Regions from separate parts of the Cobetia sp. MM1IDA2H-1 genome, predicted to be linked through region 2. Evidence: predicted binding sites of a transcription regulator. Region 2 holds the regulator's gene; each other region holds the start of a gene.
The links. The regulator LexA, encoded in region 2, represses DNA repair genes until DNA is damaged. The targets are predictions, from matches to a motif close to TACTGTNTANNTANACAGTA.

Region 1: a site for LexA is predicted at 5,214-5,233, ahead of ruvC (crossover junction endodeoxyribonuclease RuvC). Genes of this name have one in related genera too.
Region 3: a site for LexA is predicted at 3,001-3,020, ahead of BOH68_RS01785 (LexA family protein). Genes of this name have one in related genera too.

Annotation. Positions count from the first base shown of each region.
Region 1 is NZ_CM133225.1:1,870,644-1,877,686, forward strand. It holds gene BOH68_RS07995 (PDC sensor domain-containing protein) at 1-1,367, shown strand, start outside; gene BOH68_RS08000 (D-2-hydroxyacid dehydrogenase) at 1,545-2,495, opposite strand; gene BOH68_RS08005 (FmdB family zinc ribbon protein) at 2,885-3,109, shown strand; gene aspS (aspartate--tRNA ligase) at 3,253-5,040, shown strand; gene ruvC (crossover junction endodeoxyribonuclease RuvC) at 5,290-5,868, shown strand; gene ruvA (Holliday junction branch migration protein RuvA) at 6,289-6,903, shown strand.
Region 2 is NZ_CM133225.1:969,824-976,866, reverse strand. It holds gene BOH68_RS04205 (mechanosensitive ion channel family protein) at 1-24, opposite strand, end outside; gene nagZ (beta-N-acetylhexosaminidase) at 72-1,166, opposite strand; gene BOH68_RS04195 (L,D-transpeptidase) at 1,369-1,911, opposite strand; gene BOH68_RS04190 (TetR/AcrR family transcriptional regulator) at 1,911-2,588, opposite strand; gene lexA (transcriptional repressor LexA) at 3,140-3,769, shown strand; gene BOH68_RS04180 (hypothetical protein) at 3,900-4,139, opposite strand; gene BOH68_RS04175 (DUF6586 family protein) at 4,393-4,872, opposite strand; gene topA (type I DNA topoisomerase) at 4,872-7,043, opposite strand, start outside.
Region 3 is NZ_CM133225.1:380,356-387,398, reverse strand. It holds gene ccmE (cytochrome c maturation protein CcmE) at 1-72, opposite strand, end outside; gene ccmD (heme exporter protein CcmD) at 154-348, opposite strand; gene BOH68_RS01800 (heme ABC transporter permease) at 348-1,145, opposite strand; gene ccmB (heme exporter protein CcmB) at 1,296-2,018, opposite strand; gene ccmA (cytochrome c biogenesis heme-transporting ATPase CcmA) at 2,015-2,728, opposite strand; gene BOH68_RS01785 (LexA family protein) at 3,207-3,683, shown strand; gene BOH68_RS01780 (IMPACT family protein) at 3,710-4,336, shown strand; gene BOH68_RS01775 (FMN-dependent NADH-azoreductase) at 4,479-5,099, opposite strand; gene BOH68_RS01770 (MliC family protein) at 5,264-6,286, opposite strand; gene BOH68_RS01765 (LysR family transcriptional regulator) at 6,824-7,043, shown strand, end outside.

The DNA of each region.
Region 1 (7,043 bases), 900 kb from region 2:
CCCCCGATCACGATTGCCGAGACTTCTCCTTCTTCTACCTGGCCGCACCGGCCATGAATCCCGAGCGCCACACCGTCTGGACGGATCTCTATCAGGACCCCGCCGCCAATGGCTGGATGACGTCTGCTGTCACGCCTTTTTACGACGGTGACGAATTTCTCGGTGTGGTAGGCATCGACATGACCCTGGATGTCATCGTCAACCAGATTCTGGCCATGGAACTGCCCTGGAGCGGCTTCGCGATGCTCTACGATGCCAAGGGGCGCTCACTGGCGGTGCCGTCGAGGGGCGAATCTTTGCTCTCTCTGGCACCGGTCGAGCAGCCGGACGTCAGCATTCTCCAGGAGGAGGACGTGCTGCGGCCGGCGCAGATGGAGCTGTCCAGGCATCCCGTCTTCGCCACCCTGTCCGAGCAGATCCTCGGGCAGCGTCGTGGCTCTGCAAGCGTCTCGGTGGATGGCGAGCCCTTCAAGGTGGCCTGGGAGCATCTGAGCAGCAATGACTGGATCATGTTGAGCATGGTGGAGGAGTCCGCCGTCTTCTCGCGTACCGCCGAGATCGGGCGCAATTTTCAACTGGTCGGCATGGCGCTGGTGGGCGGCCTGATTCTCTTCTATCTGAGTTTCTTCCTGCTGATGAGCTGGCGCACCCACCACATCAGTCGCCATCTGTCCGTGCCGCTGGCAGAGCTCAGGGATCGCCTGCATCGTATCGGCATGGGGGCGGAGATCGAGTCTCCCGGGCAATGCGGTATCGTCGAGCTGGATGATGCCCATAATACGGCGGAAGAGATGTACCGACGTCTGCGCCAGACCCAGCAGGAACTCCAGGCCAGTGAGCGGCGCTTGCTCGACTCCCTGGAAGCCAGTGGTGACAGTCTGTGGGAGATGGATATTCCCGGGCGCATCATCCACATTCACCCCAATCTGTGGCGGATGCTGGGAGCGACAGGGCGTGAGCCGCTGGTGATGCGCGAGCTGGACTTTGATCGACTGATCCATCCGGACGACCTGGAAGCCGTGCATGTCCTGCGTCACCGCGTGTTCACCACCTTCGGCGATACCTTCGAATGTCAGTACCGCATGCGCGCCCCGGGAGAGGAGGATCTGCGGCACATCGAAAGCATGGGCTGCAATGCGCATTCTGATCTAACGGTTGAACCGGGCATCGAGCCGCAAGGCGGCGAGGGCCACCCGGCATCGTCGGCGAGTCGGCATGACGAGGATCAGGCGGCGGATGCCATTGATTGGGTATTGCTCATCTCGCGCGGGCGGGTAGTGACGTGGGATGCCGAAGGCCACCCCGTCAAGGCCGCCGGCATGCATATCCGTATCGACAGATCTTCATTCGCCAGCCATCTGCGCTGAGCGAACTCAAGAGTGATCTCAGGCTAGTTGCCATCGATGTCGCGTCACTCCTCTTGAATGACGCGGCAATCCCGACACCAGAAGGGGCCAGATGCCTTGCGCATCTGGCCCCTTCTGGTGTCTATCCATGCCTCTGCCAGCGGGCGGGCATCGGAGTGCAGCCACCTCGTCCATGTCTCAGACGTTTTCGCCGAGATAGGACTCGATATTGGCAAGACTCAGATCCAGTATGTTCTGACGCGCTTCACGACTGATCCAGGCATTGTGGGGCGTGACGATGAGGTTCCATCCGGCCTCAGACGCCGTTCGACTGTCAGCCAGCGCTGTCAGCAGGGCATGGCCCTTCCGGGGCGGTTCCTCCGGCAGGCTGTCGACGGCCAGTCCACCGAGGTGCCCACGCTTCAAGGCGGCAAGTGCAGCCTCTTCATCGATGATGCCACCGCGAGCACAGTTGATGAGCAGGGCTCCGGGCTTCAGCAACGCCAGGGCCTGCTCGTCGATCAGATGGTGTGTCTCAGGCGTCAGTGGGCAGTGCAGGCTGATGACGTCCGCTTCAGGCAGGAGGTGTTTCAGGCTCGGTCGTTGAGACGTCGACTCACTGCCCGGGCGCGCGGCGAAGGTGACGCGCATGTCGAACGCCTCTGCCAACCTGCCCACGGCAGTCCCCAGCTCTCCCTTGCCGACGATCACCAGATGCTTGCCGGCCAGTTGCAGGGTGGGGCGGCCCATCAGGCAGAAGGTATTGCTGCGCTGCCATTCACCGCTCGCGACATCTCCCTGGTAGCCAGGCAGTTGTCCGGCCAGTGCCAGCATCAACATCCAGGTGTGCTGTGCGACAGAGGCGGTGCCATAGGCCGCGACGTTCATGACGCGTATGCCTTGCGCCCTTGCCGCTTCCATGTCGATGTTGTTGGTGCCGGTGGCCATGACGGCGATCAGCTTCAATGCCGGCAGGGCCTCCAGATGCTGCGCCTCCAGGCGTACCTTGTTGACCAGCACGATCTCGGCACCCTCCAGACGCTCCACGACCTGCTCGGGCAACGTGGCATCATGGCAGACCAGCCCATTGACCCGGTCCTTCAGGCGGCTGAAGTCAAGGCCGTCGCCAAGTGATGCCATGTCGAGCATCACGGCCTGCGGGCCAGCATCAGCACCAGCGGAAGCAGTAGGGGGAGTTGCAGATGCGAGTTGGAGATCAGACATCGGTGTCCTCATGACGTGAGACGGCCGGGTGGCAGTGAATGAGGCCTGACCCTGGCCGGGCATGACGGCGCATTGCCGGGAATCTATCGAGGTGTTGCCCCGCAAGGGGCCGAGCACGCTATAATGTGGCCCTTTCGCTTTGACTTGAAAGACGTTCAACTGGCCTTATTGTACGCGTTCCGAAGCTGTGCTTGAGATGTCACTCATATTGATGTCTCCGGCACGTCTGATGCAAGGGCGCCGCAAGGCATAACATTGTCATGGTCCGCGACTCGCATTCTTGCGCTCGGGACCAGTATCGTCAGGAAAAAACCATGCCGATCTATGAATACCACTGCAAGGCCTGTGGCCATCGGATGGACAAGTTGCAGAAGATCAGCGCCGCGCCGCTGACGGAGTGTCCGGAATGCAAGACGGACCAGCTGGAAAAGCTGGTATCCGCCGCCGGTTTCCGTCTGGCGGGCAGTGGCTGGTACGAAACGGATTTCAAGTCCGGCAGCAAGAAGAATCTGGCCGGAGGTAGCGATAGCTCGTCCTGATGTCTCCCGTCATCAGGCCAGCTGTCATGCCTGCCATCCATGTGCTAGGTCATGCATGAGTGGCAGGCATCTCCAGCGTCAGGCCCTCTGAGACAGACGCGCACCAGTGCGTCGATCACGAATTTGAGCAACAAGGAATCAACATGCGCAGCCACTATTGCGGCAAACTGAACGAGACCCTGATCGATCAGGATGTCACTCTGTGCGGGTGGGTGCACCGCCGTCGCGACCACGGTGGCGTCATCTTCCTCGACATGCGCGACCGTGACGGTATCGCCCAGATCGTCGTCGATCCGGACACCGTCGATGCCTTCGCCACTGCCGACAAGGCGCGCAGCGAGTACGTCCTGCGCATCAAGGGCCGTATTCGCATGCGCCCGGAAGGCACCCAGAACCCGAACATGCCGACAGGCATGATCGAAGTGCTGGCCAAGGATGTCGAAGTGCTCAACACCGCACAGACGCCGCCGTTCCAGCTGGACGACCACAACAAGGTCGGTGAGGAAGTTCGCCTCAAGTATCGTTATGTCGACCTGCGTCGTCCGGACATGATCGACAAGCTGCGCCTGCGTTCACGCATCACCCACAGCGTGCGTGCCCAGCTGGAAGCCCTGGGCTTCCTCGACATCGAAACCCCGATTCTCACGCGTGCCACGCCGGAAGGGGCACGTGACTATCTGGTGCCGAGCCGCACCTATGCCGGCAGCTTCTTCGCGCTGCCGCAGTCTCCGCAGCTGTTCAAGCAGCTGTTGATGGTCGCCGGTGTCGATCGTTACTACCAGATCGCCAAGTGCTTCCGTGACGAGGATCTGCGCGCCGATCGTCAGCCGGAATTCACCCAGATCGACCTCGAGGCCAGCTTCGTCGACGAGAAGGACATCATGGGCATGACCGAGACCATGATCCGTGGTCTCTACAAGGAAGTGCTGGATGTCGAGCTGGGCGACTTCCCGACCATGCCGTATTCCGAAGCCATGCAGCGCTTCGGTTCCGACAAGCCGGACCTGCGCATCCCGCTGGAGCTGGTCGATGTCGATGACCTGATGAGCGGTGTGGACTTCAAGGTCTTCTCCGGCCCGGCCAAGGATGACAAGGGCCGTGTCGCCGCGCTGCGTGTGCCGGGCGGTGCCAGCCTGTCACGCAAGGAAATCGACGCCTACACCAAGTTCGTCGGCATCTACGGTGCCAAGGGCCTGGCGTGGATCAAGGTCAACGAGCGTGCCAAGGGCATCGAGGGTCTGCAGTCGCCGATCGTCAAGTTCATGGAAGACGTCGTGGATGACGTGCTGGACCGCTGTGGCGCCGTCGATGGCGACATCGTGTTCTTCGGTGCCGACAAGTCCAACATCGTGGCCGAGGCCATCGGTGCGCTGCGCGTCAAGCTGGGCGAAGACCTCAACCTCTACACCCGCGAATGGGCACCGCTGTGGGTCGTCGACTTCCCGATGTTCGAAGCCGATGCCAATGGCCGCCTGAGCGCGCTGCACCACCCGTTCACCGCGCCGTCCTGCACCCCGGAAGAACTCAAGGCCGATCCGGAAGCGGCACTGTCTCGCGCCTATGACATGGTCATCAACGGCACTGAGCTGGGTGGCGGTTCCATCCGTATCCACGACCAGGCCATGCAGCGTACCGTGTTTGAAGTGCTGGGCATCGGCGAGGAGGAAGCGGAAGAGAAGTTCGGCTTCCTGCTCGACGCGCTCAAGTTCGGCGCGCCGCCCCATGGTGGTCTGGCCTTCGGTCTCGACCGTCTGGTCATGCTGATGACCGGCGCCAAGACCATTCGTGAAGTCATCGCCTTCCCGAAGACCCAGAGCGCTGGCTGCATGATGACCGATGCCCCGGGGGAAGTCAGCGGTGAGCAGCTCAAGGAGCTGAACATCCGTCTGCGTCAGAAGGTCAAGGTTGAAGAGGAAGGCGGTCAGGCCTGATCCAGGCGAATGACCCCGGGGTGATCAACCTCTCCTGACAGGCGCCATCAGCGCCCGGGAGAGGGGGAGTCCCGCGCAAGCGGGCAAGTGACCCCCGGCAAGGCGGTGTGAGACTGTTACCTGCAGATGATGCAGGCAATGACAGTGTCGCACCGCCTTTTTTGTGGCATTGTGGCTGGTTATATACACAGTAAGCACGAAAGACGACAGGGATGGAGAGGCAATGAGTGTGAGACGTGAGGCGGTGGCATGATCATTCTTGGCATTGATCCGGGGTCACGCCTGACCGGTTACGGCGTACTGGACGTCTCGGCGGCTCAGCCCCGCTATGTGGACAGTGGCTGCATCCGCATGTCCCAGGTCAGCCTCGACCAGCGGTTGGCGCAGATCTACGCCGGTATCAGTGAAGTGATTGCCATGCATCGCCCGGCGGAGTTCGCCATCGAGCAGGTCTTCATGTCCAAGAATGCCGACTCCGCGCTCAAGCTCGGTCAGGCACGTGGGGCAGCCATCGTGTGTGCGGCGAACCACGGCCTGCCGGTATCAGAGTATGGGCCGCGACAGATCAAGCAGGCTGTCACGGGGTCCGGTGCAGCAGACAAGGCCCAGGTCCAGCATATGGTGACCCATACGCTCAAGCTGTCTGCAACGCCTCAGGCGGATGCCGCGGATGCTCTGGCCATCGCGCTGACACATTGCTTTGCACGCATGCGACTGACCCCGAGCAGCGCGCAGCTGGAGGCATTGGGTCTGGGGGCAGGTGCAGGGCGCAAGAGTACCCGCGCACGACGCAGCAGTAGCTGGCGTGACTTTGAGCCGGGCAAATGAGGTGTCTGCCGGTCACTTAGGGGGCTGGTCAGGGTCTGAAGAGTGTCTGGTCAGGGGCTGAAGAGAGTGGGGAGCAGACTCCGGCGTGTGCCGAAGACGGCCTCTACAGGCGAGAAGTGACAAGCCCGCTTGCGCCAGATACGCTATCGTTATCAATAAATTCCAATTTTTCAGTCACTTGTAGGCTTGTTTTCACGATGTCAGGCAGCATCTTGCGTTCTGCTGGCATCCGCATGCTGCCTGCATCTGGCCTCATGGCAACAAGTGACTGTCAGATTCATGCGACAAAATCGTCGTGACACTCGGACATGCCGCCTGCACGTTATCTTTGGTAGGCTTGCCCGCATCGCAACAACCCGTGCCGCCTGACACCTGATGTGATGAGCAGGCGGCACTGAAGACTCAAGGACAGCCCGAAACATGATTGGACGTCTGACTGGGCGTTTGCTCGAAAAGCAGCCGCCTCATCTGGTACTCGATGTACAAGGTGTGGGCTATGAACTTGAAGCCTCCATGAATACCTTGCTGGGTCTGCCGGCTGTCGGGGAGGACTGTCAGCTGTTCACCCACCTGGTCGTGCGTGAAGACGCCCAGTTGCTCTATGGCTTCGGCAAGGAGCCGGAGCGTCGTCTGTTCCGGGAATTGATCAAGATTTCCGGGGTCGGGCCGCGCCTGGCGCTGGCGATTCTCTCGGGAATGGAGCAGGCCGATTTCATTCGCTGCGTGCACGACGAAGACAGTCGGGCACTGACTCGCTTGCCCGGCGTCGGCAAGAAGACGGCGGACCGCCTGATCATCGAGATGCGCGACCGGCTCAAGCATTGGACGATTCCGCAGGACGATGGTCTGTCGGAAATGGCGCGCGCTTCGCAGCCACAGCCGCCGGTTACCCATCCCCTGGCCGACGCCGAAGCCGCTCTGGTCGCGCTGGGCTACAAGCCGGTCGAGGCGGCCAAGATGCTCTCGGGACTCGAGACAGGTGCCTCCACGGAAGCCCTCATCAAGGCGGCGTTGGCCCGCAAGATGGCCAGCTAGCGCACGTGTCTCGTGCCTGATAGCGTGAATGACAGAATAGGCACGATCTGATTGGATTTATTGACTAGGGAATGGCCGGCGACTGGGGTAGAAAGTGCGCGCTTGATTGCATTGGCGCAAGATCATTTCACTGCCTCGGT
Region 2 (7,043 bases):
CTCGGTGGCGGATTTCTCAGCCATGTGGAGTCCTTGGGTGACGTCTGGAGGAAAAGCCCCTCAAGGCTGGCTCATTCAGCCAAGCCCGATGGCATGGCCACCTGCTCGAGCGGCTGACTGGCCGCCAGCGCCTCGAGACGTGCATGGGTACGCCGCCAGCGAGACAGCCCCGCAAGGCCCTCGAGCGTGGGGCGGGCGCGCCCGTAGCGCAGACGCGCCTGACGCTTGCCGGCATTGCGCTGCTCATCCCCATCGAGGCTGTCGAGCACGGCACGTGCGGCGGCGGGATCATTGCACACCAGCGCCATGTCGCAGCCGGCATCCAGTGCCAGACGAGCGCGCACTTCCGGCTCGCCCTCGGCCACGGCAGCCGCCATGCCCAGGTCATCGGAGAAGATGGCACCCTTGAAACCGAACTCCTCACGCAGCAGTCCCAGCCAGCTTGGCGAGAAGCCGGCGGGGCGCGCATCGAAATCGGGGTAGATGACATGAGCCGGCATCACGCCACCCAGGCGATCCGCCAGCGCCGCGAAGGGCTTGAGATCATGCTCGCGCAGCTCGCGGAAGGAGCGGGGGTCGATCACGCGCTCGCGGTGGGTATCCGCCGCGATGCCACCGTGACCGGGATAATGCTTGCCGACCGCTGCCATGCCAGCTTCGCGCAGGCCCTCGATGAAGGCGGTACCGACGGCAATCACGTCCTCGGGAGTCGTCCCGAAACTGCGGTCGCCGATGATGGTGGAACCCGCGACATCGATATCCAATACCGGCGCGAAGGTGATGTCGCAGCCAATGGCGGCCATCTCCATGCCCAGCAACCAGCCGGCGTCACGGGCAAACCCGAGCCCTGACGACTGGGCATCATCACCGCAGCCGTCACAGTCACGTCCCAGGCAGCAATGTGCCAGGGCGCGCATCGGCGGCAGGCGGGTCACGCCTTCGCGCAGCCGTTGCACCCGTCCGCCTTCCTGATCGATGGCGATCAACAGATGTGGATTGACGCGGCGGATCTCACCGCACAGCGCCAGCACCTGCTCGGGAGAAACACAGTTGCGCGCAAACAGGATGACGCCGCCAACGGCGGGGCGTGCCAGTAGTTCACGTTCGTCAGACGTGAGGGTATGCCCCTCGACGTCGAGCATTACGGAGCCCAATGGCTGTGTCATGACATCCTTCCTGTCCATGGCCTGCTGGCCGTGTCATGCGCTGCAAGGCATGGCACGCACGGCAGGGTTTCATGTCGTTACGGGGCTCGGCAGCCTGGAAGACAAGCCTCAGGACAGGCGGCCGGCGCGAGGAAAGGCGCAATTCTAGCCGACTGAGCGCGACTCGAACAGTCGCGAGCACCAGCCGCCAGGCAACGCAGCGTCAGGCGTGCAACAGCACTGGCGTTCCGGCCGGCGCATGCCGGTAAAGGCACAGCAGATCCTCATCGCGCAGACGAATGCACCCATGGGAGGCCGGGGTGCCCATCGGCTCGCTGGTCGGCGTGCCATGGAAGTAGATGTAGCGCCGCAGGCTGTCGACGCGCTGTCCCGCCGCGTTGCGGCCACGGTTGATACCGGGCTCGCGACCGCTGAGCCACAGGATACGCGTCAGGATCCAGTCGCGTTCGGGGTGCTCGGCGGCCAGTCGAGGCGTGAACACCTCTCCCGTGAAGCGCCGCCCACGATAGACGGCACCACGCGGATTGCCCTCCCCGATCGCGGCGCGAACCACATGCCAGCCGGTCGGCGTGCAACCGCTGCCATCGAGCTCGCCGATACCGTTGAGGCCGCTGGAGATCGCACAGGCATGCACCAGCGTGTCAGGGTCAGCCGCGGGGGGCGGCGCATCACGACTGCCACTGGGCGCGTCATTGCGTATCTCAAGACGCTGGCGGGTGAGATCCACCGCCACCCAGCAAGCCATCAGCTGGCCGCCTGGGTGACCGCTTCACCATCTCCGAGCGAGGCCGGCAGCGGAGCCGCCATCGCCGCCACCACCACCGGACGCATGTGCTGGATCAGCTCGCGCACACTGGTGTGATGGCCGTATTCGGCCTCTTCGATATCGCGCAGTGCGTCCAGTCCCGAGAAGGTGAAGATCACGCTGCCGAGCATGAAGTGCAGACGCCAGAAGCGCTCGTTGTCTGGCAGGTCCGGCGTCGCAAGCTTCAGGAGCTCGGCGAAGCGGCTGAAGACCGTGCCGTAATGCTCGCGGATGTAGCGACGCATGTGGCCCTGCCCCTGGGTATAGGCAAGCCCGAGCAGGCGCATGAAGGTACGCAGGCTGTTGCGCTCGGCCGGCACCTCCAGCACCGTGCGCGCCATCACTTCCAGCAGCGTTTCCAGCGGCACCTGACGACCGGCATGCTGCTGCTCGACACTGTCGAGTGCCGCATGGAAACGCTCGCTGAAGGGGTCGAGATAGCGGGCGAACACTGCCTGGATCAATGACTTCTTTGAGCCGAAGTGATAATTGACCGCCGCCAGGTTGACCTTGGCCTTGCTGGTGATATTGCGCAGCGAGGTTTCGGCGAAGCCTCGCTCGGCGAACAGGACCTCGGCGGTATCGAGGATACGGGTAACGGTATCGGTCTGGGCCATGGGCGGATGCCTTGTCAGGTGATCAGTCACGAGGGGGCACGGGAGTTCTTGTCCCCCCGGACAACGGCAAGGCCGTGGCCCGGGGGGCGACTCTTCTCATGCAGGTCAATCAAACGACATGTCGGTCTTCACGCACCGCGTGTCAGGCAGCGACTCCGAGGCGGAGGCTGCCACGAGCCGTGTCCCGAGCACAGGACACACAGGGCCTGTGTACCGGTAGCGGGATGCGCCCGACGAACATTCGTTTGAAACAAGATAATTCTAGCTGTCCATGCCATGACTGGCAATTGCTGGTTGTTTCAAACACTCGACAGCCAAGACCGGCAGGACGCGCATTCACGCGGGACATTCGGGGACGGGATGGTCATGGGGCGTCCCGGACACCCGCTGTCTCGCGTCAGCATGTCGATGTCGACGAAGATGCCGGCAACGTTGCTGCCAAAGCACCCACGATGCCTTGCATGACCGCCATGACTGGATACAATGACAGTTGTATGGATGCACACCCCGTGCCGTCAGCTCAGATGCCGCCCAGGCCAAAGGCAATGCCCATGACTCAGCCGCTTACTCCGCGCCAGCAGGATGTCTTCGACTTCATCATCAAGACCATCAAGTCCTCAGGCTATCCGCCAACGCGTGCCGAAATCGCCCAGGCACTGGGCTTTCGCTCACCGAATGCCGCGGAAGAGCATCTGCGTGCCCTGAAGCGCAAGGGAGCCATCGAGATGGTGCCGGGCACCTCGCGGGGCATCCGCGTGCCGTCTCTGGCCGAGGCGGAAGAGGATAGCGAGCAGGGCCTGCCGGTCATCGGGGAAGTGGCCGCTGGCAGCCCTATCCTGGCCAGCCAGCATATCGATCGCCATTGCCCACTGCCCAGTGACTACTTCTCGCCTGCCGCCGACTATCTGCTGCGCGTGCGCGGGGTCTCGATGAAGGATGTCGGCATTCTGGAAGGTGACCTGCTGGCCGTGCACCGCACGAGCAGCGTGCGTGACGGACAGATCGTGGTGGCGCGTCTGGGGGATGAAGTGACGGTGAAGCGCTTCCGTCGCGATGGCCATTACGTATGGCTGGAAGCCGAGAACGAGGACTTCGCGCCCATCAAGGTGGATCTGCGCACGGACAGCCTGGAAATCGAGGGCCTCGGCGTGGGCGTGATCCGCGATGGCGGCCTGCACTGATCTTAAGGCTCGCAGGCAGTCTGTCCTCACAGCGCTGACGCGCAGATGACGATTGTCGCCATCAGGGCATCCACAAAAAAACCCGCCGATTGGCGGGTTTTTTTGTGGATGGCAGACATGCGGGAAGTGCTCAGTGCACCATGCCTTCCGACTGCTCGTCTTCATCATCCTCGCCATCCCACAGGCGGGTGCGGGTGATGGCGTGGTCGATCATCTCACGCGCGACCTCGAAGCGATTGTCACGCAGCAGATCGGCAGCTTCATCGGAGATGCGGATACTGAGAAGTGGCTCACCTTCACTCTCGGCGGCACGCAGGATCACTTCCCCATCTTCCATTTGCACGATTTCAAGTACGGCGGGATCGGACACGTCATTCCTCCTGCACGGCATCCTGAGGATACCGGCGTCGTTGTGATCGTCAGCTTGACGGCGGGCAGGCCCTGCGACTTGCAGTCACTGGCGACAATGCAGAAAAAAGTACGACCACAGCCAGAGCCATGGTCGTACCGGAGAATGCAGGGCTTGCCACAATGCCGCCAGTCTAGCACCCGTCATGCCAGGGCGTCACCTGAATGACAGGTGCGTGACATGCCAGCGCCTTCGGGTCAGGCAAGGCGCGACGCTACCACTCCACATTCGACTCGCGAAGGTGTGACAGCAACGCCTTCATGGCGCTGACTGCCGTGGCGAGACGCTCTGCCAGAGGCGCATTGGCCGCCGCGGCGATGATGAGACCATCGCCACGCGCCTGGCCTTCCTCACGCCGGGCAGCACCGCCCTCTTCATGCAGACGCGTGATATCGGCCACCAGCTGGCTCAACCAACTGTCCGGCTGCGCCTGCAGGCTTCGCAACTGCTCGATTTCCGCCACGGGAGTCGGCGGTGTGGCCAGCCGCTCGCGCCAGCTGCCCTCAGGCCAGCGTGCCGACGCGGCGCACTCCTCGATCAACGAGGCCAATGCCAGCTCCATCAACGCCAGCGCCCCTTCCTCACCGGCCATGCGCCGTGCGACGGCATGCTCATCACGCGTCGCGACGGCCGCCTGCTCCAGCAGCAACTCGGCCTGATACAGCAGTTGATTGGTGCGGCCACGCTGGCTCATCAGCTCTTGGCTCCCTTGCGCTTGTCCTCGACGACCCAACGGCCGTTGTCGAAGGTCGCCTTCCACCCCGTCGCCTTGCCATCTTCGTCCGTCATCACGAACTGCTCCTTGGCCTTGCGCGAGAAACGAATCTGCGTCGGGCGGCCATCGGGGTCTTTCTCCGGCGCCTTGAGGATGAAGTGATACTTCTCCGGCAGCTCGTCGGCATGCGCCTTGAGCTCGCTGACCAGCGGCGGACGCGTCTCGCGATTCTTGGGGAACTGACTGGCGGCAAGGAACAGGCCACTGGCGCCATCACGCAGCACGTAGTGATCCTCGACCTTCACGCAGGCAAGTTCCGGCATGGGGATCGGGTCCATCTTCGGCGGCGCGACCTCCCCGGACTTGAGCAGCTTGCGGGTGTTCTTGCAATCCTCGTTGGTGCAGCCGAAGTACTTGCCGAAACGCCCGGTCTTGAGCTGCATGTCGGCACCGCACTTGTCGCACTCGATGACCGGCCCATCGTAGCCCTTGATGCGGAACTGACCCTGCTCGACTTCATGTCCCACGCAGTCCGGGCTGTTGCCGCAGACGTGCAGCTTGCGCTGCTCGTCGATCAGATAGCTGTCCATGGCCGTGGCGCAGATCGGGCAACGGCGCTTGGCACGCAGTGCATCGGTCTCGGCATTCTCATCCGCGTCAGCGGCGACCGCCTCATCCCCCGGCAACAGGTCGATGGTGGTCTTGCAGCGCTCCTTGGGCGGAAGGTTGTAACCGGAGCACCCCAGGAAGACGCCGGTGGAGGCGGTACGGATCTGCATCTCGCGACCACAGGTCGGGCAGGCGATATCGGTCGGCACCGGCTGATTCGGGCGCATGCCCTCTTCTGACTGGGCGTGATCCAGCTCGGCCTTGAACTCGGCGTAGAAGGCATCCAGCAGCTCGCGCCAGTTGCGCTGACCATTGGCCACCTCATCGAGGTAGTCTTCCATGCGCGCGGTGAAGCCGAAGTCCATCAGGTCCTTGAAGGATTCACTGAGACGATCAGTGACGATGTCACCCAGCTTCTCGGCGTAGAAACGCCGATTTTCCAGCGCCACGTAACCACGATCCTGAATGGTCGAGATGATGGCCGCATAGGTCGAAGGACGGCCGATGCCGCGCTTCTCCAGCTCCTTGACCAGACTGGCTTCGGTGTAACGCGCCGTCGGCTTGGTGAAGTGCTGCTGCGGGTCCAGCTCGACCAGCTCCAGCACCTCGCCGATGGCCAGGTCCGGCAGTGACTGGTCCTCTTCCTTCTTGCCCGCCGGCTTCATCACGCGGGTATAACCGTCAAACTTGAGCACCCGGCCCTTGGCGCGCAGCTCGTAGCCATCGACCTCGATGGTCAGGGTCGAGGACAGATACTCTGCCGGCACCATCTGGCAGGCGACGAACTGACGCCAGATCAGCTCATACAGACGCTCCGCGTCACGCTCCATGCCGGTGAGGTCCGTCGCGCGACGCGCCACCTCGGAGGGACGGATCGCTTCGTGAGCTTCCTGAGCGCCTTCCTTGCTGGAGTAGACGTTGGCGGCCTGCGGCAGATAGTTGTCGCCGAATTCCTCAGCGATGAAGTCCCGCGCGGTGGCCACCGCGTCCGCCGACAGATTGGTCGAGTCGGTACGCATGTAAGTGATGTAACCGGCCTCGTAGAGGCGCTGCGCCATCATCATGGTCTTCTTGACCGAGAAGCCGAGACGACTGCTGGCCGCCTGCTGCAGGGTCGAGGTGATGAAGGGGGCATTCGGCTTGGAGCGGGTCGGCTTGTCTTCGCGATTGGAAATCGCGAGCCGAGCGGTACGCAGCGCCGCGATGCGATCCAGCGTTTCCTTCTCGCTGGTCGGACGGAAGGCCTTGCCATCCTGACGCGCCAGCTCGAAACGGATCGCCTCGCCGCTGGTCGCGGCAAGCTCTGCGTGCACATCCCAGAATTCTTCCGGAATGAAGGCACGGATCTCACGCTCACGCTCGACGATCAAGCGCACGGCAACCGACTGCACTCGCCCGGCCGACAGCCCACGAGCCACCTTGGCCCACAGCAGCGGCGAGACCATGAAACCGACGACACGATCCAGATAGCGACGCGCCTGCTGAGCATGCACGCGGTCCATCTTCAGATCGCCCGGCTCATCGAAGGCCGCCGTGATCGC
Region 3 (7,043 bases), 590 kb from region 2:
GCCCACCGCGAGGGCGGCCAGCAGCACGATGGCCGTGACGAGATACAGGCGCTGCTTGCGTTTGGGGGTCATGGTCAGGGCTCGATCAGGGCAAGGGACGATCATGCCTCTCGCGACCAGCGGGACGACTGGCACGGGAGGTCGAGAATGGATTCAGGAACGGGCGGATTCCCGACGCAGGCGACGGCGAATATCGGCCTCCACCGCGCGACGGGACAGCCGCGTGGCGATCACCAGCCCCGCGAGGCACGCCGCCGTCAGCCCCCAGGCGGACCACACGTAGAGGGCGTGTCCTCCCATGGCGAAGAACTCGCTGACACTCGAGAAGGCGACATCGGGCAAGCTCATCAGTGATCACCCTCTGTGGAAACGGGGCCTGCAGGCGAATTCTGGCCGGGTCGTGGGTCCGAGTGCGGGCTCAGCAGGTCACGCACCCATTGCTTGCGACTCTCACGCCTCAGCACCTCGACCCGCGTGCGCATCAGTACCAGCGCACCGAACAGGGCGTAGAAGCCGATGACCATCAGCAGCAGCGGAATCCACATGCTGGCCGGCATCGGCGGTGCTTCACTCAGCGTGAAGGTGGCAGGTTGATGCAGTGTGCTCCACCAATCCACCGAATACTTGATGATCGGGATATTGACCATGCCGACCAGCGCCAGAATCGAGGCGGCACGCGAGCCGCTGTCACGACTGGCGAAGGAACCACGCAGCACGATCACGCCCAGATATAGGAACAGCTGGATCAGCATCGACGTCAGCCGGGCATCCCAGATCCACCAGGTGCCCCAGGTGGGAATGCCCCATACCGAGCCGGAAAACAGCGCCAGCGCCGTCATCAAGGCGCCGACGGGGGCGGCGGCCGTGGCGACCATGTCCGCCAGCTTGATCTTCCAGACAAGGAAGATGAGTGCGCATGCCGCCAGCAGCATGAAGCAGGACTGGGCGAGAATCGCCGCCGGCACATGCACATAGATGATGCGGAAGCTGTTGCCCTGCTGGTAATCCGCCGGCGCGAAGGCCAGTCCCCAGGCACTGCCGGCCACCAGCGCGAGGATCGCCACGGCCCATAGCCACGGCAGCCAGCGCTGGCTGGCCGCGAAGAAGGTCGCCGGTGTGCCCAAGCGATGCAGCCATGGCCACAGCCCGCCCTTGCGCGGGCGAACCTTGCGAGCAGGCGCTTGATGAGAGTCGGAATCGGCGTTCACACGAGCCTCTTGTCAGGGGCGAAAGGATATCTGGCGAAGTGCTGGCGGCACTCAGGCCACCCTCTGCCAGCCGGCAGGGAGCAGGGACTAGCCATTGATGCTCAACCTCAGACCGGCGGCGATGGCAAGCGGCGCCAGCAACAGTGCCAGCGCCAGCATCGCACCCAGCATGGCCAGGTGGGCGGCGCTGGGCATGCCGGTGACGGCGCTCTGCACCGCGCCGGCGCCGAAGATCAGCACGGGAATGTACAGCGGCAGGATGATCAGCGAGAGCAGCACGCCGCCGCGCCGCAGCCCGACCGTCAGCGCCGCGCCGATCGCGCCGATCAGCGACAGGCTCAGACTGCCCAGCGCCAGCGAGGCGATCAGCACCCCGAAGGCGCCGCTCGGCAGCCCCAGCATCACGCCCAGCAGCGGTGCCATCAGCGCCAACGGCAGACCGGTCAATAGCCAGTGCCCCGCCACCTTGGCCAGCACCAGCAATGGCAACGGCTGGGGGGTCAGCAGCAGTTGCTCAAGGCTACCGTCGTCGAGGTCCTGCCGGAACAGCCCCTCAAGTGACAGCAACGTGGCCAGCAAGGCCGCCACCCACAGCAGCCCCGGCGCCAGTGTCGCCAGCAGCGCCTTGTCCGGCGAGATCCCCAGCGGAAACAGCGTGATCACCAGGGCGAAGAATACCAGCGGGTTGATCAGCTCACTGCGCCGGCGCAACGCCTGACGCAGGTCGCGTCGAAGTGTCGCCTTGAGTGCTCCACCCAACGAGCAGGCAACGGGAGACTCGGACAATGGTGTCAGAGGATCATGTCTCATGCCCAGGCGCCCTCCCTCGACTCCGCGCCAGCGCGTTGCCCAAGGCCTATTCGGCGCAATCGCGAGACATCCGAGAAGCGATGGTGGGTCGTCATCACCACGCTGCCACCCCGTTCGGCATGCGCCAGCAGCAGCGCCTCCAGCGCCTGGACGCCATCGATGTCGATGGCGGTGAAGGGCTCGTCGAGCACCCACAGTCGACGCGGTGTCAGATGCAATCGCGCCAGGGCGATGCGCCGCTGCTGACCAGCCGACAGCTGCTGGGCCGGGACATCCTCGAAGCCGGCAAGCCCCACGGCGTCCAGCGCTGCCCAGGCGAGCGAGCGTCGCTCCGCGGCGTTTCGAGAAGATGCAGCGTCACCGAGCGCCTGATACCAGGCAAGATTTTCCAATGCCGTCAGCGTGCCCTTGATGCCGGGCTGGTGACCCAGATAGAGCAGTGATCCCAGAAAATCGTCGCGCACCCGCGAGGCAGGCTGCCCCTGCCAGAGCACTTCGCCTTCGTGATCATGGAACTGCCCGGACAGAATCTTGAGCAGGGTGGTCTTGCCACTGCCATTGGGGCCTTCGATCTGCAGGATCTCGCCCGCCGCGAGGCTGAAGTCGAGCGCCTGGAACAGCCAGCGCTCATCGCGCTCACACCCAAGCGCCCGCACCGCCAGCAAGGGCGGCACGCAACGGGCTTCATCGCTGACTGGCTGGATCGACATCCCGACATCTCGCGGCTGGTCAGTCGCGGAGCGCGACATCAGAGGCTGGTCCCGAGGGATCCAATCGCGTCATTCTACGAGCTGAAGCCGGCACTGACCACCGGTCGCCCGAATGACGCGACCCGCACGCTTCGAGCCTTGCACGGGAGTCAAGTTCTCGCGCGCTCCATCAGCAAAGCATGGTGCACATTCATACGACACACCCATCGCCTGATTGGCATCGACGCCCGACTCACCCCTTGCCACCTCGCGCTGGCTTGCTATGATGCAGACACTGTATACAAAAACAGTACTCATACAGTATCGTCATCGCATGCCTGGCATTGCCCGGGCAGCAGACCGAACGGGTCGGCTCTCATCGCGTTGTCATCATGTTCGCAGAGCCTATCAGGCCGCAGATGAACTCAGCCTGACGACCTTTCACGCTGCATCGCAGGTCGGCTCCCTCTGCCGACCGCACAGCATCAGGGGATAGCTCATGTCACGTCTTCACGCTCCACACTACCTTCAGCGCCTTCACAATCTGCCGCTCAATGACGAGGCCTGGCAGGAAATCACTGCCAGCGACATGATGGATATCCCGTTGCTCGGCAACATCACCGCCGGCATGCCCATCGAAGCCATCGCCGACTGCGGCACGATCGCCGTGCCGACGCGCATGGTGCGACGCAACACCTACGCCCTGCGCGTTCGCGGCCACTCGATGATCAACTGCAACATTCATGATGGCGACATCATCATCATCGAGCGCAGTGAAAGTGCCGAGAACGGTGAGACCGCCGTGGTGATGATCAACCAGCAGGAAGTGACGCTGAAGAAGCTGTATATCGAGAAGAGCGGTGTACGCCTGCAACCGGCCAACGACAGCATGGCCCCCATCTACCTCAAGAATGCCGATATCGAAGTGCTGGGCATGGTGATGGGTGTCGTACGCGGCAACGCCGTCACTCATTGAGGGCGACGCTTTGCTAAGATGGCACGATGAGCTATCAGATACCTGCACTGGCGCCAGAGGCGCATCACGAGCACAGCATCGAGATCGAGAAGAGCCGCTTCATCGCCTGGCTGGCCCACGCTCCGACACCAGACGCCATGACGCGGCTGCTGGAACAGGCGCATCTCGCCCATCCCAATGCACGTCATCACTGCACGGCATTCATCGCGGGTGCGCCGAATGAGCAGAATGCCATCGGCTTCTCCGATGACGGAGAGCCGGGTGGTACCGCCGGCAGGCCGATGTATCAGGTACTGGAAGGCAGCGGCGTGGGGCAGATCGCCTGCGTGGTGATCCGCTACTTCGGCGGCATCAAGCTGGGCACCGGTGGTCTGGCTCGTGCATACAGTCGTGCCGTGCTCGACGCCCTCGAGCGACTGCCCACCACCACCTTCACGCCGCGTACACCCAGACGCCTCAAGGTCGGATTCGCTCATGAGGCCGACGTGCGTCACTGGCTGAGCGGCTACGATGTACCGGTGGATGCCAGCGACTATGCCGCCGATGGCGTGGTGTTGACGGCGGGCTGGCCGCAAGGCGGCGCTCAGCCGCCGCTGGAAGAGCTGCATGCGCGCCTCAAGGGCGCACTGGAAGTGCTCGAAGACCAAGGCTGAGCGTTTCCGGCCACTGGCTCCTCCCCCAGTAACCTCTGCTTCCCGATAGCACAAACGCCACCGCCGCTCCTCTCAGAGCGGCGGTGGCGTTTTCATTCATCATGCTCAACCAATGTGACTCAGCTACGGCAGATACACCGGGTCAGAGAGAATCTACGTAGTTGGCGATGCCTGTCCTGGCCTCTGACAGAGCTCCCACCTTTGGCTCATCGCCCATGTTGAGGCCTTCAGCGTATACGAAGTGCTGATCCGTGATGCCCATCAGCCCGAGCATGGATGTGAGATGCGGCGTCTGGGAATCCAGGTCACTGCCTGCATACATCCCGCCACGTGCTGCCAGCACCAGTGCCTGCTTGCCTTCCAGCAGACCTACCGGCCCCTTCTCGGTGTAGCGGAAGGTCTCGCCGGCACGCAGCACCCGGTCAAACCACGCCTTCATCTGCGTCGGCAGGCCCAGATTGTAGAGCGGTGCCGCGATGACCAGCAGGTCTGCCGCTCTCAGCTCGGCCAGGAAACCATCGGACAGCTCGGCGAGCTTGCGTTGCTCAGCGCTTCGCTCATCCGCCGGCGTCATCCATGCCTGCATCTCGGCGGCGCCCAGGTGCGGAAGGTCGCGCTCGACCAGATCATGATGCGTCAACTGATGCTCGTGACCGGACGCCTGCAAGGCATCCACGAACGCGGAAGCCAGTTCACGAGAGTTGCCTTTTTCTCCGAACAGGGAAGATGAGACCAGCAGAACATTGAGCGGTGTGGCAGACATGGCAGGTTCTCCGCAGACAGAAAGGACGATTTCCCATCACGAGCCAGGCTTGGCATCCGTTGCCCGTGATGGAGAGCTGCCCGCCATGATAGATGAACTCCGTGGCACAAAAAGCGATAAAGATCGCACCAACCATTCGAAAAAATCGACGAAAAGACGTCATGTCAGGGGAGGTATGCCTCTCCACAGCCACTCAGATCTCGAGACTCTCCCCCTTTTCGCGTCAGAGTCAGCTCGGAGGTCAGCGGATACGGGGTACCTTGCATGGTGTCGAAGCAGGCACCCGGCGTCAGGCTCAGTTTCAGCCACCCCCTGCCGGCTGAAGCGCGCGGCAAGCGCGCCGACAGCACCTTGCCATGCTTGCCGTCGTCATTGACCCGATAGGGTAACGTCAACTGACTGAGCGACGATGACTCCTGCTCCTGCTTGCCGCTCTCGTTCCCGGCAACGCCAGAGCTACCGTCATCGGTGCCTGTAGCGTCCTGCGACGCCCGCGCCTTGCCTTGCACGGCACCCAACAGGTCGGGCGATGCCGTCACCGTCATCCGGTTATGCGCTCGATCCAGACTGATACGCCACTCAGGCTCGTGACCCTGTGCCACCAGCAGCGGCTGGTCATCGGGGATCTGGATGGTGCGCTGATCATCCTGAACGCACTCAAGATTGCCGCGCGCATTGTGCAGCGTGGCTTCCCGCCCCTTGAACCAGACTTCCAGTTCACGGGCTCCCCCCTCGGCCTGTTGACGCTGCCGCTCGGAGACCGGGGCGTCATTGGCCCGATAACGGGCGCCGGAAGCACTCACCACATGCCCCAGGGCGTAGGCGTGCTGACGCGACCATAGCCGCAGCCAGCCTTCAGCAGTCGCCTCCTGAGGGGTGTCCGTCGCCACAGAGACGGGAGGCCTGCCCCTCGCGTCCTGTTCATCACTGAAGGCCATCAACAGATCCTGCGCCGGCGTACAGCGCCAGACCTGATACTCGCTGGCCCCCCGAGGCGGCAGGAAGGTCGCGGGCAATGTCACCGCCGGCGCCTGACCCAGCGACTCGGCACTGGGTACCCTGGGCTTGACTGGTTTCGTGGCAGGACGCACTTCAGGAATCTTCAGCGGTGCCGGCATCACCTGCGCACTCGGCGCATCACGCGATTCATCCGACAGCATGGAGCAGCCACTCAGCAGCGCCATCATCGACACGCACAGGAGATTGGCCGAGGCGCCTGTCGAGATACCTGTCGCAGTGCATGTCGAGATAGTGGCCACCTGACGCCCGCCACGCCAAGGCGAGACATCTGGCGCCGAACAGGCAGCAGCCCTCGTATGATCCGGGCGCGAATGAAACGGAAACATGAAAAGCCCTCCCTGGGCATGCCTGACGACAGAACGTAACGCACCGCACTCCGGTAGAGGCGGCGACACAGCGTGATTTCAAGGCGTAGAGAGCAACGCCATCCTGGCGCATGAAGAAAGTCTATCAAGCGCAGCCAGCCTTGTGGGCCTCGATTCACGGCAATTCCCATGAGGTGCCGTCATCGTGAAGACACTGGCACTGCCTGCATGAGATGCCTCCCTCTGCGATGGCCATGTCGAGATCCATCAGGCTCAGGGGGAATGCCCAACGGAGCTCCTTGACGCTTCCTCGCGCAGCAGCGATTGACCTGCGCTGCACTTCACCCAAGAATTGAATGAAAATGAACTGTTCACTCATCCAAATGAGCAAAACTCATCATGCTCGAACTACGCCATCTCCGCACGCTGCTGGCACTGCGTGATGCCGGCTCGCTGGTCGAGGCTGCCGAGCGCATCCACCTCACCCAGTCCGCCCTCTCACATCAACTGAAGGACCTGGAAGAGCGCCTGGGCACGCCGCTGTTCATTCGCAAGACGCGCCCGGTCGAGTTCACCCGTGCAGGGCAACGCCTGCTGTCACTGGCAGAACAGGTACTGC